Regions from separate parts of the Bacillus sp. GbtcB14 genome, predicted to be linked through region 2. Evidence: predicted binding sites of a transcription regulator. Region 2 holds the regulator's gene; the other holds the start of a gene.
What was found. The regulator LexA, encoded in region 2, represses DNA repair genes until DNA is damaged. The targets are predictions, from matches to a motif close to CGAACATATGTTCG.

Region 1: ruvA (Holliday junction DNA helicase RuvA) is a predicted target of LexA. The motif match lies at 2,360-2,373, and genes of this name have one in related genera.

The regions. Positions count from the first base shown of each region.
Region 1 is NZ_JAGXJT010000001.1:255,361-264,005, forward strand. It holds gene KVT31_RS01355 (branched-chain amino acid ABC transporter substrate-binding protein) at 1-337, opposite strand, end outside; gene KVT31_RS01360 (BofC C-terminal domain-containing protein) at 769-1,281, shown strand; gene KVT31_RS01365 (iron-hydroxamate ABC transporter substrate-binding protein) at 1,311-2,255, opposite strand; gene ruvA (Holliday junction DNA helicase RuvA) at 2,444-3,061, shown strand; gene ruvB (Holliday junction branch migration DNA helicase RuvB) at 3,067-4,068, shown strand; gene KVT31_RS01380 (DUF2905 domain-containing protein) at 4,065-4,265, shown strand; gene queA (tRNA preQ1(34) S-adenosylmethionine ribosyltransferase-isomerase QueA) at 4,285-5,337, shown strand; gene tgt (tRNA guanosine(34) transglycosylase Tgt) at 5,350-6,489, shown strand; gene yajC (preprotein translocase subunit YajC) at 6,517-6,777, shown strand; gene KVT31_RS01400 (TIGR04086 family membrane protein) at 6,815-7,198, opposite strand; gene KVT31_RS01405 (DUF421 domain-containing protein) at 7,302-7,949, shown strand; gene spoVB (stage V sporulation protein B) at 7,979-8,645, opposite strand, start outside.
Region 2 is NZ_JAGXJT010000018.1:3,895-12,539, forward strand. It holds gene KVT31_RS27290 (bifunctional metallophosphatase/5'-nucleotidase) at 1-655, shown strand, start outside; gene KVT31_RS27295 (DUF896 domain-containing protein) at 695-934, opposite strand; gene KVT31_RS27300 (YneB family resolvase-like protein) at 980-1,636, opposite strand; gene lexA (transcriptional repressor LexA) at 1,778-2,398, shown strand; gene KVT31_RS27310 (DUF4097 family beta strand repeat-containing protein) at 2,487-3,293, opposite strand; gene KVT31_RS27315 (DUF1700 domain-containing protein) at 3,294-3,836, opposite strand; gene KVT31_RS27320 (PadR family transcriptional regulator) at 3,829-4,152, opposite strand; gene KVT31_RS27325 (ABC transporter ATP-binding protein) at 4,381-6,183, opposite strand; gene KVT31_RS27330 (nucleotidyltransferase domain-containing protein) at 6,196-7,383, opposite strand; gene KVT31_RS27335 (lasso peptide biosynthesis B2 protein) at 7,405-7,857, opposite strand; gene KVT31_RS27340 (lasso peptide biosynthesis PqqD family chaperone) at 7,904-8,200, opposite strand; gene KVT31_RS27345 (phosphoenolpyruvate carboxykinase (ATP)) at 8,204-8,645, opposite strand, start outside.

The DNA of each region.
Region 1 (8,645 bases), on a different contig from region 2:
GAGGTCTTTCTGGACTGAAAATGATATAAATAATAGCTATAATAATTCCAACAATAAGAGAACGTAAAATAATTTTGTAATAAGGAGTTAACTTTATATCTTTTTCGCTCTCTTCTACATCGATTGAAACGCTTAACTGTAAATAAGCAATTAAAATACTCGTAAGCATAAATAATAACCATAATGGAGATTTCGTAATTTGATCCATTCCTTCAGTGAATCCGATATAGCCTAAAATGCCAATTATACCAAGTGATTGAAAAAGAAAGGCAATGCGTATGTTTTTTAATGTTTTCAGAATGAGACGTTCATCCTTTATTTTTTTCACAATATCCATCTCCTGTTTATTATGATTTCGCTGTTACACTAATGGTAACATATATATTGCATTTATCAATTTATAATTTACATAAATTTGTTTGGTTAAAAGAGGAAATAAAATATTTTTATAAACATGTTGCACTTATACTTTATTAATGTTATATTAGCAAAGCAATGAGCTAATTTACGTAAGACGAGAGATATGCTTAAGTGCTAAACACGCGAATGTGGTCGCCTGGTCTCTCGCCGTAAACGCATCAAGACGCCTGCTTTGCAGGCGTCTTTCATTTTATATAAAAACAAATGCTAATGCAGATAAAGCTAAAACTTTATCTGCATTTTTTATTTTCGAGTGAAATGTAATACGGTCATTTATATGGATAAAACCCCCATTTTCGGAAAAACTACTAATGAAAGTTTGATCTTGCCTAAAAGAGGTGAACGGAAATGAAATGGATACTGATTGCGATGCAAGCTTTCGTTATGATGTTTTGCTTCGTTTATGAAACAAATGTGAAGGCGGAAGGGCTAGTACCAGAAGTAACAGTAAAAGAGCCTGAAGTTACAATTTTATTAGAGCGAATGTATGTTGATGGAGAAGTAAGTGAGGAAATATTTACAGAAAAAGTGGCGGACTTAGAAAAGTTTTTACAGGAATATAAAGAATGGCAGCTCGTTGATCGTGATGATGTACAAATCGTATTACAAAAGAAAGTTGATGATATTTCTCCATTATTGAAAACGAGCGGATATTTTGGTGTTTCAGAGGAAGGGATATTACAAATTTTTAAAGGTGTACCGAAAAGTGATAATGCGATTCATTCCTTCTTTCAAATTGATATGAAAAAGCTGGAGAGTTATGAGCGTGCGAAATTGAAGCGTGGTATTCGTATTAAATCAAAAGAAGGTTTTGTGAAGACGATTGAAAAAATGAAGCAATACGCAGTGCAAAATAAGTAAAAAAAGCAGCTCATGGTGAGCTGCTTTTTTTATTTATTTTTATCTAAAATTTGTTTTGCGATTTCATCGATTAGCATATCTTTTCCGATTGGGTTGAATGCTTTTGTATTGAAGACCTCATTTGATACTTCATATACGTGATTGTTTTTAACTGCTTTATTGTCTTTCCAAACGGCACTATTTTTATAGTCTTCGTAAACTTTATCAGCTTCGCCACCAAAGTTTACAATAAACATTTGATCAGGTTGGAATGCAACAAGACCTTCTAGTGATACTTGCGCCATCGTTTGTTTTAAATCTGTACCTTTTGTTGCCGGAAGTTTTAAGTCGTTAAAGATGATGTCACCGTACCCGAAGCTACCGTATACACGGAAGTTTTGTGGTGTAACTGCGACGAACATAAAGTTCTCATCTTTTGTTTTCTCTTTAATTTTTTTAGATAAAGAGTCTGCTTTTTTATCGTAGTCTGCAATCCATTTGTCTGCTTTCTTTTCTTCGTCAAATAGTTTACCTACTTCTTTAAACTTACCGCGCCAGTCTTCTAAGTTTGTTTCTAAAACAACTGTCGGTGCAACCTTTTCTAATTGATCATAGATCTTCAATTGACGATTATTTAAAATAATTAAGTCTGGTTTTAAAGCAGTAACAGCTTCTAAATCAACTTTAGGTGCCCAATACCAACCTACTGCTTTTACGCCATCTAGCTTGTCTGTTAAATGCTTTTGGATTTTATCTTTATATGTGTTTGCTGTACCAACAGGTTTGTGTCCAAGAAGTAATAATTCTTCTGTTGATCCAGATAAGTCAACAATTCTCTTTGGATTTACTGGAATTGTAGCTTCCCCTTTAGCGTGTTTTACAACTTTTGTTTTCGGTTGTTCTTTCGCTTTTGATTCTTCTTTTTGAGAAGAACAGCCAACGATAGAAAGAACAACTAGCATAATAGTAAATAAAATAAATAGCTTCTGTTTCATCCTGATGTAACCCCTTTAATTAGTATTGATAATCATTATCGACTTCTGTATATTAAGTTGCTTCATGCTTTCTGTCAATGGAAAATAACAGAAGTTTCAAATGGAGAACATTTGTTGGGGTAGTCTCGCTTTTCTATCATTAAATATGTTAAAATGGAATACATGATTTAAGAGGGAGAGATCGTATTTTGTTTGAATATGTTACAGGTTACGTGGAGTATGTAGGACCGGAATATGTCGTAATTGACCATAATGGAATTGGTTATCAAATTTTCACACCAAATCCGTATGTATTTCAAAGAAGTAAGCAAGAAATCCGTGTCTATACATATCATTATGTGAGAGAAGATATTATGGCACTTTACGGGTTTAAAACACGTGAAGAGCGTTTATTATTTACAAAGTTGTTAGGTGTGTCTGGCATTGGACCAAAAGGCGCTCTTGCAATTTTAGCTTCTGGTCAAACAGGACAGGTCGTTCAAGCAATTGAACATGAAGACGAGAAGTTTTTAGTGAAATTCCCGGGCGTCGGAAAGAAAACAGCACGCCAAATGATTTTAGATTTAAAAGGAAAACTAGCTGACGTCGTACCAGATGCATTTGTTGATTTATTCTCAGATACAGAACGTTTTGATGAGAAGAAAGGTTCATCAGCTGAGCTTGATGAGGCGCTGGAAGCTCTGCGCGCACTTGGATACGCAGAACGAGAAGTTTCTCGCGTTGTACCAGAGTTATTAAAAGAATCATTAACGACGGATCAGTATATTAAAAAGGCACTTAGTCTTTTACTAAATGGTAAGAGGTGAGTATAATGGACGAACGTCTCCTTTCAGGGGAATCTGCATATGAAGATTCGGATTTAGAATATTCATTACGGCCACAGACGCTCCGTCAGTATATTGGCCAAGATAAAGCGAAACATAATTTAGAGGTGTTTATTGAAGCAGCGAAAATGCGTGAAGAAACGTTAGATCATGTGCTTCTATATGGACCACCAGGACTTGGTAAAACGACGCTTGCCAATATTATTGCCAATGAAATGGGCGTAAATGTTAGAACAACTTCAGGTCCAGCAATTGAAAGACCAGGAGATTTAGCAGCTGTATTAACAGCGCTTCAGCCGGGGGATGTATTATTTATAGATGAAATTCATCGTTTGCATAGATCGATTGAAGAAGTGCTATATCCTGCGATGGAAGATTTTTGCCTTGATATTGTAATTGGGAAAGGACCGTCAGCACGATCTGTACGTTTAGATTTACCTCCATTTACATTAGTTGGAGCAACGACACGTGCAGGGGCATTATCAGCACCACTTCGTGACCGTTTCGGTGTACTTTCAAGATTAGAGTACTATACAGTAGATCAGTTGTCTGAGATTGTAGAACGTACAGCAGAAGTATTTGAAGTTGAAATTGATTCGTTAGCTGCACTAGAAATTGCAAGACGTGCTCGTGGTACACCTCGTATTGCGAATCGTTTATTACGACGTGTACGAGATTTCGCACAAGTTCGTGGTAACGGAACAGTTACAATGGAAATTACACAAATGGCGTTAGAACTACTGCAAGTAGATAAATTAGGTCTAGATCATATCGATCATAAATTATTGCTTGGTATTATTGAGAAATTCCGCGGTGGCCCAGTCGGATTAGAAACGGTTTCGGCAACGATTGGAGAAGAATCTCATACGATTGAAGATGTGTATGAGCCGTATTTATTACAAATTGGCTTTTTACAAAGAACGCCAAGAGGTCGAATTGTAACGCCGCTTGCATATGAGCATTTCGGAATGGAGATGCCAAAAGTATGACGGAGATGCCAAAATTGCTTATTACAGCAGGTATCTTACTCATTGTTGTCGGATTAGCTTGGAAGTTTATTGGAAGACTTCCAGGCGATATTTTTATGAAAAAAGGAAACGTTACCTTTTATTTTCCTGTCATTACATGTATTGTGTTAAGTATTGTATTATCTTTTATTATGTATATAATAAATCGATTCAAATAAGAAATAGGTGGATATAGTTATGGATATAAATCTGTTTGATTTTCATTTACCAGAAGAACTTATTGCACAAGTCCCGTTAGAAGATCGTGAAACATCAAGATTAATGGTGTTAGACCGTGAAACAGGCGATATTGAGCATAAACATTTTACGGATATTCTTTCTTACTTACATGAGGGGGATTGCTTAGTTTTAAATGAAACGAAAGTAATGCCTGCTCGTTTGCACGGTGTGAAAGAAGATACAGGCGCGCACATTGAAGTACTTCTTTTAAAACAAGAAGAAGGCGATACGTGGGAAACGCTTGTTAAGCCAGCGAAACGTGTAAAAGAAGGAACTATTATCTCTTTTGGCGAAGGGAAATTAAAAGCAACTTGCACAGGAACTGCAGATCAAGGTGGACGTCAGCTTGAATTTTCATATGACGGCATCTTCTATGAAATTTTAGATGAACTTGGGGAAATGCCACTTCCTCCGTATATTAAAGAGACGCTAGAAGATCGCGATCGCTATCAAACAGTATATGCGAAAGAGATCGGCTCAGCAGCAGCGCCAACTGCAGGACTTCACTTTACAGAAGAGTTATTGGAGAAGTTAAAACAAAAAGGCGTCGGGTTAGCTTTCATTACACTTCACGTAGGGCTTGGAACATTTAGACCAGTTTCTGCCGATACGATTGAAGAACACCATATGCACGCAGAATATTACCATATGTCTGAAGAGACAGCGGCATTATTAAATCGTGTGAAAGAGAGTGGTGGACGTATTATTACGGTAGGTACGACTTCAACTCGTACGTTAGAAACAATTGCGACAGATCATGACGGCAAGCTTTGTGCTGCTTCTGGTTGGACAGACATTTTTATGTATCCAGGTTATGAATTTAAAGCAATTGATGGTTTAATTACAAACTTCCATTTACCGAAATCAACATTAATTATGCTTGTAAGTGCATTTGCGAACAGAGATAATGTACTTCATGCTTATAATGAAGCAGTAAAAGAAAAATATCGTTTCTTTAGCTTTGGTGATGCAATGTTCGTTGCATCTCACGCTAAGATGGGAAACAAATAAAAGGAGTAAATTATGACAGCAATTCGTTATGAATTTATTAAAACTTGTAAACAAACAGGTGCCCGTTTAGGACGCGTACATACACCGCACGGTTCATTTGATACACCAACATTTATGCCAGTTGGTACACTTGCAACAGTTAAAACAATGTCACCAGAAGAATTAAAAGCAATGGATTCTGGCATTATTTTAAGTAATACGTATCACTTATGGCTACGCCCAGGTCACGAAATTATTCGTGAAGCAGGTGGTTTGCATAAATTTATGAACTGGGATCGTGCAATCTTAACGGACTCTGGTGGTTTCCAAGTATTCAGTTTAAGTGACTTCCGTCGTATTGAAGAGGAAGGTGTTCACTTCCGTAATCACTTAAATGGAGATAAATTATTCTTATCACCAGAAAAAGCGATGGAAATTCAGAATGCATTAGGATCAGATATTATGATGGCATTTGATGAGTGTCCACCATTCCCAGCTACTTTTGAATATATGAAGAAGTCTGTAGAGCGTACAAGCCGCTGGGCAGAACGTTGTTTAAAAGCGCATGAACGTCCACAAGATCAAGGTTTATTCGGTATCGTACAAGGCGGAGAGTTCGAAGAGCTTCGTCGTCAAAGTGCAAAAGACCTTGTTTCAATGGACTTCCCTGGTTACGCTGTAGGTGGTTTATCTGTTGGAGAACCAAAAGATATTATGAACCGTGTACTTGAGTTTACAACGCCACTTCTTCCAGATAATAAGCCACGTTACTTAATGGGAGTAGGTTCTCCTGACTCGTTAATCGATGGTGCAATTCGTGGTATTGATATGTTTGACTGCGTACTTCCAACTCGTATCGCTCGAAATGGTACATGTATGACAAGTGAAGGCCGTCTAGTTGTAAAAAATGCGAAATTTGCAAGAGACTTCGGTCCGCTTGATCCAAATTGTGACTGCTATACATGTAAAAATTACTCTCGTGCGTACATTCGTCACTTAATGAAGTGTGATGAAACGTTCGGAATTCGTTTAACGTCTTATCACAACCTTCATTTTCTGTTAAACTTAATGGAGCAGGTGAGACAAGCTATTCGTGAAGACCGTCTTGGCGATTTCCGCGAAGAATTCTTTGAACAGTATGGCTTTAATAAACCGAATGCTAAAAACTTCTAATACATAATTTAAAAGGAGGAACAAAAGATGAATCCAGGTATGATGAATATCGTTATGATTGTTGCGATGTTTGCGATTTTCTATTTCTTATTAATTCGCCCGCAACAAAAGCGTCAAAAAGCAGTTGCTCAAATGCAAAATGAATTAGCAAAAGGTGATGCTATCGTAACAATCGGTGGTTTACACGGTACAATCGAATCAGTAGATGATACGAAAATCGTTATTAAATCTGGTGGTTCACACTTAACTTTCGATCGCAATGCGATTCGTGAAGTTGTGAAAAACTAATGAGGAAGGCCCTGCATGAAATGTGCAGGGCCTTTTTTTAGTTGTTTTGTTTTGACATATTTACACCGAAAATACCGCCGAGTGTACTCGCACCCATTAATGCTAATTGATAAAGTAACTGGGAGTTCGATAAAGTTTGAGAGAAGCCTAAATAGTTAACTAGAAAAACAAGTATGGCGAATGTAAGTCCTGTTGTGAAGCCTACTAACCAGCCTTTCCCTTGTGCCTTTTTGCCGGCAGTAAATCCAGATATAAGCATAGATAACAGAGCTAGTATAAAAATAGTAACAGCTAATGTCCCTTCATTCATATCTGTAAATTTTAATAAAAGAGCCATAACCATGCTAATAAGTGATGCGAGAATTAATAGTGTAACGATACCAAAGCCAATTGCGGTTGATAATTTTTTCGTTCCATCCATGTATACATTCCCCCTTTTTAATACAAGCATATTTTCATTTTGATTAAGTTAGACTAGTTTCTTTTTTATAGGGGAGTCTATACGTAAAAAAGGAGATGTAGAAATGGAATGGGTATCAATCATTGGCCGGACGATGCTTTTGTATATCATCATATTAATTATTTTTCGTCTTATGGGTAAACGTGAAATTGGAGAGCTAAGTGTATTAGATTTAGTCGTATTCATTATGCTTGGTGAAATGGCTGTAGTGGCAATTGAAAATACCGATAAATCACTTTGGCACCAATTAGTTCCGATGACTTTTCTTATGTGTATACAGATCATTTTGTCAGTTGTTTCGTTAAAGTATCAACGCTTTCGGCATTTAATAGAAGGCGAGCCGGCTATTCTTGTAAATGCCGGAAAAATTGATGAAAAGAAGATGAGAAAGCAACGTTATAATATAGATGATTTAATGATGCAATTAAGAGAGCAGGGAGTTGGGGATGTACGGGATGTAGAATACGCTATTTTAGAACCATCTGGGAAGTTATCTGTCTTTCAAAAACAAAAAGGTAAACAGGGTGCATTGCAGTTTACTCTTCCTCTTATTATTGATGGAGAAATTCAATTGAATCATTTACAAATGATTGAACATACAGATGAATGGCTCATTGGCAAATTAAAAAACTTAGGTTATAACGATATTAAACAAATTTTATACTGCAGCTTTCAAAATGGACAATTTTTTGTTGATTTGAAAGAAAACTAGAGGCTTACTATAGGAAATAGTAAGCCCGTTTACTTCAAAAATGAAAGTTTTCGAATGATTGGAAGTCGACTTAACTCTTCTTTTCGAATGAGTTTGAAAGTGAAGAGGAGGATAATATAAACGATTGTTGTTAAAGTGATTTCCCATAATGTTTGTACGCCGAGTGAATGAGAGAAAATCATATATTTATGAAGGTAAAAACCGAAAGCGCCTGCAATACCGATAGCAAGTCCACCGAAAATATAGTCTTTTGCGTAAATGGTAAATGTAATTTTCTTTAAAACAGTAGCGTAATGAAGGAATGTTACCGTTACTATATTTGCAGCGATAGCGAGTGCAACCCCCATCATTTGAAAATCTGGCCTTGAAGCTAGTACAAAAATAACGATTAATTTCACGATGGCGCCAATAAATGTATTCATCATTGCAGCTCTTGCTAAGTTTAAAGCTTGTAAAACAGAGGTAAGTGGACTTTGAAAGTAATGAAATAAAAAGCAAGGTGCAAGGAGCTGGATGAATGCTGTGGCACTATCCGATCCATACATAAGAGTTAAAACAGGAGAAGCGAATACGTATAATATAACGACTGACCAGCCACCAGTAATTAATGAGATCCGAAGAGCTTGTTGTAGGCGGTGTTCTACTAATTTATGCTGTCTTTTAGCCATCGCTTCACTAATAGATGGAACAAGTGCT
Region 2 (8,645 bases):
AACACAAAATTGGCTCGATCAACCTATTGGATTAATCTATGGGGACATGCAAATTTCAGATGCTATGCAAACTCGTTTGCAAGACCATCCTTTTATTGAATTTATAAATAAAATACAGATGGATATAGCTAATGTTTCCATTTCTTGTACAAGCTTATTCCATAATCTATCTCCAGGTTTCCCTAATCGCGTAACAATGCGTGACATCGTTTCTAATTATATTTATCCAAATACATTAAAAGTAATTAGAATAACTGGAGCGGATATAAAAGATGCCCTTGAACTCTCTGCTTCTTATTTCACATTAAAAGCAGATGAAACTATCATTGTAAATCCTACCTACATAGAACCAAAGCCGCAACACTATAATTACGATATGTGGGAAGGAATTTCGTACGTATTAAACATTTCCAAACCAATTGGAGAGAGAGTCGAATCCTTACAGTATAAAGGAGCTCCCCTTCATATGAATGAAGAATATGACGTCGTTATGAATAATTATCGCGCAAGCGGCGGAGGGAACTTCTTTATGTTTCAAAATAAGCCCGTAATAAAAGACATACCAACAGATATGTCTGAACTTATCGCTAACTATATATTGAAGCACAAAAAGATAGAAGCAACAGTCAATAACAACTGGAAAGTTATTAAATAACGGATATAATAAATAAAAAAGATGGGCCTCGCCCATCTTTTAGTTTAATTTTGCATTATCTTGCTTTTTTAAAGCTTTTAATTTCGCCGGTGTAACATCAGTACCTTCTTCGTTAACAACTTTGATCCCTTTAAGTTCGTTTAACATATTTTGACGAAATCCTTTTAAATATTGTTCACGTAGCGATTGGCGCTCACGTTGTTCTTCTTCAGTTAAGCCTTCAGCTTTTGCTTTTTTCGCTAAGAAGTTAATGCGTTCAATGAGTTCGTGACTTTGCATCTCGAATCCCCCTTTTACTCAAAACTGATTATTATCATACAATAGTTAGTCCTCTTTATCAAGCAATTGCTTTGTATATTCTACATATCTTCGGTGTACTGTTGCTTTTGAAACATCATGACCAAAACCACGAAGTGTTGCTGCAATTTCTTCAAAAGTTAATTCATTCCGGCGTAAACGTACAATTTCCTCAATTGGCACTTCTTTTTTCTCACGTCCTATACTTAAATGACGATTTTTCAAATTATTCTCCGGACGAAATCCTTTCTCTACCGCCCTTTGCATGCCACGTTTAATTTTTAAATTGTGGATCTTTCTTTGATACTCTTCAACAATCCCAATTATATCTAGTACCATCGAATCAGAATCAGAGAGTTCTAATTCTCCATTATGCGTATGCGTATATACTTTTATTCCCTCTTTATGTAAACAGTGCATTAATGCAATCTTTGCATTCCCTCTACCAAGGCGCGTTTCATCTTGTATGAGAAGTACATCAACTTGTTCATCGCGAATTGTATCTAGCACTTCTAATATGCCATCACGTTCAATTGTATAACCGCTAGCCTGCTCTTCAATCACCTTTGCAACATTCATTTGATAGCGCTCAGCTAAATGCAATAATTCATCTTTTTGACGCAATAATGATGTTTCCTGTTCTTCTTTTGTCGTGCTCACACGTGCATAAATAATTGCATTCATTTTGAACCCTTCTTTCTCACTATATTTTCCTTATAGTGTATCATAAATTCGCCTTTCGTTCGAACTTATGTTTGTAGAATGTTTTTTCGCATGTTATACTTATTAATAAGAAAAATGAAAGAAAACGAGGTGTTAGAAAACATGGAAAAGTTAACGAAACGCCAGCAAGACATTCTCGACTTTATTAAGCTAAAAGTACAAGAAAAAGGATATCCACCTTCCGTACGTGAAATCGGTCAAGCAGTCGGCCTCGCTTCTAGTTCTACAGTGCACGGACATTTATCACGACTAGAAGAAAAAGGATATATTCGACGCGATCCAACAAAACCACGAGCAATTGAAATTTTAGGTGACAACCGAATGGATACAGAAACACAATCTGTTATTCAAGTTCCAATTGTCGGAAAAGTTACTGCTGGATTACCGATTACAGCAGTTGAAAGTGTAGAAGATCACTTCCCACTTCCAGCTAGCATTGTTGCTGGAGCAGACCAAGTATTTATGTTACGTATTTCCGGAGATAGTATGATTGAAGCTGGTATTTTCGATGGGGATTTAGTTGTTGTTCGCCAACAACAGTCTGCATACAACGGTGAAATTGTAGTCGCTTTAACAGAAGATAACGAAGCAACTGTTAAACGTTTCTATAAAGAAAAAGACCATTTCCGTCTACAACCGGAAAACTCTTCATTAGAACCTATCATTTTAAAACAAGTGTCAGTTATAGGAAAAGTAATTGGCGTATATCGTGATTTACATTAAGAATAATAAAAGAAGATAATTACCTTATTTATATACGGTAATTATCTTCTTTTTTTGTATTTTGATAGATTTTCATACATTCTATTTCTTATGAACGAGTTTCAATCGTCACATCGCCAGCAGCTGTTTTACCGCTAATATTTTTACTACCATTGCCAATTGTTATATTTTTATTTTCTTCATTAAAAATCATTACGTCGCCAGCAGCGCTTCGCCCACTTATTACTGCATCTTGTGGTTTTTCTAATAAAGTAATATCTACATCCCCAGCAGTTGAACTTGCCTCTACATCATACTTAGGATCATGATCCATAACATATACATCCCCACTAGCCGTTTTCGCTATTACTTTCCCTATTACCTTTTTAAAGTTCACCTCACCAGCTTTTGTAGATCCCTCCACACTCTTAGCTGTGATATGTTTCAAATCTACTTCTCCAGCGAGTGTCCCCACACTTACACGATCACTTTTCACATCACTTATTTCTATTTGTCCAGCGGATGAATTTACTTTTATCTCTTGATAAGAACGTTCAGGCACGAGGAGAGTTATTGTAGACGTTTGAAACCTAAAATCATAAAAAGAAAAATCAAATGAAGCTCCTTTTTCTCTTTCCCCAATAATTTTTAATGTGTCACCATCTTCAGCAATATGAATCTCTTGTTTACGTACATCTCCTGATTGCTTTACATAAAAAGAAGAATCGGGAGATTTTTGGACAACAATATCCCCAGCATCTAACTTAACTTCTATATTTTTTAGTGTTTCGTTTTTAATTACGTTTTCTTTATTTCCTTCTTCTGCACTTTGCACTGCTTTTTCGTATGTTTGTGAAATCCCTATTACTCCAATAATGATACAAGCGATTGCTACTAACAATATTTTTTTCATCATCTACTCCCCTTTTATCATTTTGAAGTTCCATACTACATAACGTACGCATAACTTTTTAAACCACTTCGTACTATAATAAGCGATAATACATAACAACAAACCTACTCCAACAAACGTTATACTAACGAATAAATCCAACCATATAAAAGTACCCATAAATACTTTTCCAATAACGAAAAATGGTGTCACTACACTAGCAATTCCACCGATCCAGAAGGAAAATATAAACGCAATAATTGCAACTAACGGGCCTAACACAATAATGAAATTAAATAAGCTAAGTCCAATCGCTGCCATGACAGCCCTTGTTATATTCGAAGTAGATGGGTCCTTTTTCATTTCATCAAAACGATACAAAGCAAGTAAATCCTTCGCAATTACTTTCGGAGAGCCAAGACCCTTTATTATTTCCGATTCAGTTTTCCCCTCTTCTATCCCAAACTGAAAATGCTCTTCATAATCAAATAAAATATCTTTCCTCTCTTCTTCCGGTAACTTTCTAAGATGACTTGATAATTCTTTAAGAAACTGTTCTTTACTCATCCCATTCCACCCCTTCAATAATTTCTTGTACGCCTTTTGCAAAATCACGCCACTCTGTTACTAACAAATTCAGTTGCGTTTCCCCTTGCTCAGTTAGTTGATAATATTTACGAGGCGGTCCCTCCGTAGATTCTTTCAAATACGTTTGAAAATATCCTTCTTTCGTTAAACGACGTAATAAAGGATACACTGACCCTTCTGATATTAAAAACTTATTTGAGATTTGCTGAACAAGTTCATAACCGTAACAATCCTTACGTTTCACAAGTGCTAAAACACACAGTTCTAACACACCTTTTTTAAACTGAACGTTCAAGGTCAGTCCCCCTTTCTCATTCCAGTACTGTTCAATACACGGTACCTGTTGTATCCATAATATACCACTTAGTATTATTCATTGCAAGGTACTCATTTATATTTACTCCCTAAATGTAGAAAACGTACAAATAAAAGCCTGAATAATGTCCTGTTATAACTGAACATCACTCAGGCTTTTATTCGATTCGAACTACATGAATACAAAAATCCATTCACTCTTTCCCCTCTAAGAACCAACTTCTACTTGTTTACCTAATAAATTACGAAACACACCTTTTCTCTCTCGAGCTAGTTGGTTAAACTCACCTCGTTGAACAACCTCTCCTTTATCTATCACAATTACTTGATCAGCATTACGTATTGTTGATAGACGATGAGCAATTACGATAATAGTCATTTGACCCTTTAACTTCTCTAATGCACTTTGAATTAACGCTTCATTTTCTGAATCTAACGCACTTGTTGCCTCATCTAAAACTAGAATAGAAGGTTTTCTTAAAATTGCTCGTGCCAAAACTAATCGTTGCCTCTCCCCACCCGAAAGTTTAACTCCTCTATCCCCAATAAAAGTATCAAGTCCATTCGGAAGCGCTTGTACAAATTCAGCAGCGGCCGCGAAATTTAATGCAGCCCAAATCTGATCTTCACTTGCATTTGGCTCAATCATCAATAAATTTTCTCTTATGCTCGCATTAAATAGGAAGGGGTCCTGCTGAACATAGCTAATAGATTTCCTTAAAGCCAATAAATTATCACTTGTAATAGTCGCATCATCTATTAATACTTGTCCTTTTTCCGGTTGAATAAGCCCCATTAAAATATCAATTAATGTACTTTTTCCAGCACCCGATCGCCCAACAATTGCTGTCATACGATTGGTTGGGATTTGCACATTAATATTTTGTAGAGCGTATACATGTTCGTTTTCATTGTAACGGAAATATACGTTTCGGCATTCAATCCCTTTTCTTATAGACATTGGTTTTACATGTTTATAACACTGTTCTATATCTTGTAATTCCTTTGCTGTCTTACACTCTTCTTGTAATTCTATTAAAGACTTAAAAGCAGGAATACTTGCAGCTAGTTGCTCAAGATTGGATTGAATGCTTGTAAATCTTGGCCATAGCCTTGAAAAAATAAGAATAATTAATAATAGTTGTCCTGGCTGAGCTTGGAATAGTTTTATAGATGTAAAAATAAGAAATGCAATTAAAATAGACGATGCAATTTTATAAAAAAGTTGTGAACTATTTTTTAGTTTCATAAATGCTAGTTGTTCTTGCTCTATCCTTTGGCACCAAGTGTGTAACCATGTATATCTAGATTCTTCTAACGTATTACTTTTTATATCTTTAATCCCGTTAAAATGATCTGTTATGCCGCCAAGATAACTTCTAGCTACCTCCGATTTTTGATTGCCGAGCGCTTTTGATTTTTTTATAAAATGTCTAGAAAAAAAAGCAAGAACTAAACCAGCAAATAGAACAAAGAGAGTTATCGTTGTAGAAAGCCATAAAGCAATTCCAACTTGTATTAATGTAAAAATAAGAGCAGTTAACATCTGAAAAAATAAGTTTGTTCCATTAACAACACGTCCTAATTCTTCAGTCAAAGCATTGATTAAATCGGACTTTCTCTTTTTCACAAAAAAAACCCAATTAGCTTGTAATAATGTACGATATATTTCCAATCTTATATGGTTTGTAAAATTTATAAGAATTTTCATATTTCTAAGGGTAAGATTTTGTTGCAAGAGGGATTGAGCTACTACCAAAAAAATATAAACACTTAAAATAATCAACAAGCTCAATGTTTCAGGGATATTATGCAAAAGTTCAAACACTTCTGAGCCTGGAGTTGATCCACTATTTACCTTTACAATTCCACTGACACTTATCATAGGGATTAATAAAAGAATGCCAATCCCCTCTAAAAGGCTAACCAAGGACATTCCTAATAAATTTAAATATAATGTTTTTCCAGAAAAACAATGTAACTTCTTAGCAAAGTACAAGAGATTTTTCATTTCTATGTCCCCCTATGATAATACATGCTTTCTCGCTTTCCTCCAGGTACATAGAATAGGACGTAAAGGAAAGTACAAAAAATGAAAATATTTAGGTAATGGTAACGTCTTTGCATCAATTGGATAAGGATAAAAATAACTAATAATAAATAAAATTTTTTGTTGATTTGACATTAATGAAAATAAATGACGACTGTGATACGCTGCTACTTCATCTGGAACAGGATCCGTATGTAAGTTTATCATTTTTCTAATATAAAATAGTGCATCTTGTGCTAATTTTCTAGAGCGTCTTTGATCTGTCAATACTTTCATTTCTTCAGAGAGTGTTGCATTTAAAAGCTCAGTAGCTAGAATTAGTGCCTGGCCTCCTACATGCCCACATTGATATGTTGTGAATAACTTGTAAACTTCTTTCCAATCAAGTCCTTGCTTGACCATTTGATTTATATCTAATAACCAACGCAATCGAGACCAGCCATGACGTGCCCCATGAGAAATCAGAAATAAAAACAAGTCTTCTCTTCCTAATTGATATATAGATTCACTTGTAAGTGTGCTTGTTCGTTTTCGCTCCCACAGTGCCTCAAAGCTTGGCTCCTTTCCTGGTCCAGGGTGTAATCTCCAATGAATTTCAATTTTAATTTGCTTTTGCTGATGAAAAAATTCCACATGATGATGTCTCCATTTCCAATCGTTTAATATTGTTTGAATATCACCATCCTTTACGTAGCCTTGTTCTAAAAGAAGTTTTTCTGCTTTTTTCAGCTGATGAATTGGAATAAGAACATCCAAATCAGAGGATGTTCGCAAGGAAATATCCCCATATAGGTCATGAGCAAGTTGCGGTCCTTTTAAAAAAAGAGTACGAATCTCATTTTCAGTAAACAGTTTACTTACTAGCTCCATTTCAGCACTTAAATGAAGCATCTGAAATGTATTCATTTTAAAATATTGATGTAAAATTTGAATAACACGTACCGGAACCAATTTTTTATCCATCTCTTTCATCTTTGGATAAATAAATGCATATACACGATGATGGATTGTTAGTTCGAGAAATCTATCCCAATCAATTTTTTCAAACCATTCCTTATTGATTTCTTGTAACTCCGTAGCATTTCTACTTTTGAGAATTTCAAGTTGCAATTTTAGCTCCTTAGCTACACCGTTTAAATCCAGTCCATAACTGTTATTCATAGTATTCTCCTTCAAGATTTTTTAACCAATTCTTCTCGCAAATTTACTAACTACGGTGAACCGTTCCATTTCTTCTGCTCCCGTTATATAAAATGGACCACTACGTAACCAAGCATGAGCAACCATCTTTCCATTCTTATCCTTTGCGGTCCCTAAATACAGAGTACTCTCAATTTGACGTCTTTTTAGCATTTCCATTCCAGCTATCGCACTCACAAGACATTTACTCTCCCAAAAAGTGTGCTGACTCATAATACGTATTGCTTCAGAAATACTTCTTAATATAAATTTATTAGATTCGTTACATTTTAAAGATGTTTCATCCATATGAGTACCTAATGTAGGAGCAATCTTAGAAAATGGCATAGATTTAAGAAAACGAGCCCATCCTAAATACATATACGCTTCTATAAATAAAAACATTGTTTTCATATCTAACGAGAAAAACTTTCTTATCTTTCGCACAATATTCATATATTCCCCTACTTCTTATACAGGATAAAATACCAGACTACTTGTTTCACCCTTCTACAATCTCAACCAAATTTTCTTCTAACAAAAGTTCTAAAAAAGAAATAACTTGCTCCTCACATATAGATTTCTCTACTTCATATTCTGACATTAATGCAGCAACTAATTGAGTAACAGATGTTGGGGTCTCAATAAAATCCCATATCGTTCCACCCATTTCACCTAAATTATAATATTTTCCATTTTGAACACTCAACATGACTTTTTCTCCATCCATATTACTGACAATGTTTCCTTTTCCTTGTACGATTGTATGGTATAATAAAATGTTTTGTTTTCGAATCATAGATTATTCCTCCTTATTTAAGGTTGCTAGAACTAAAGATGCTAGTTGATGCGCTGTAAATTCGCAAGTTGGTCGGCGTAGTCGAAATATATCAATTTTTTCGATGATCCTTGTAGAAGTACTAAAATGCCAATCCATTAATCCCAAACGTGGAATCAAAAAGTTTCGATATGAATGACGGAATAAAGTATGGAGACGCTCAAGTCTCTGAATAGGATAAATGTCAATTCCCTCTCTCTCGGTTTTAACTAATTCAAATACACCGGCAAGGGGTAATGTTTCAGTTGAAAATTGAGAATCGACTGGAACCGCATATTTAGTTTCACGTTCAAATAAAGAACAATATTGACTTGAATTCATTCCAAATGCGGTCAGGGTTTCCTGCCATAGCTTTTGCTGTGGATAGGCTGAAAAAACAAGCGGAACATGACTATCATTTGAAAAA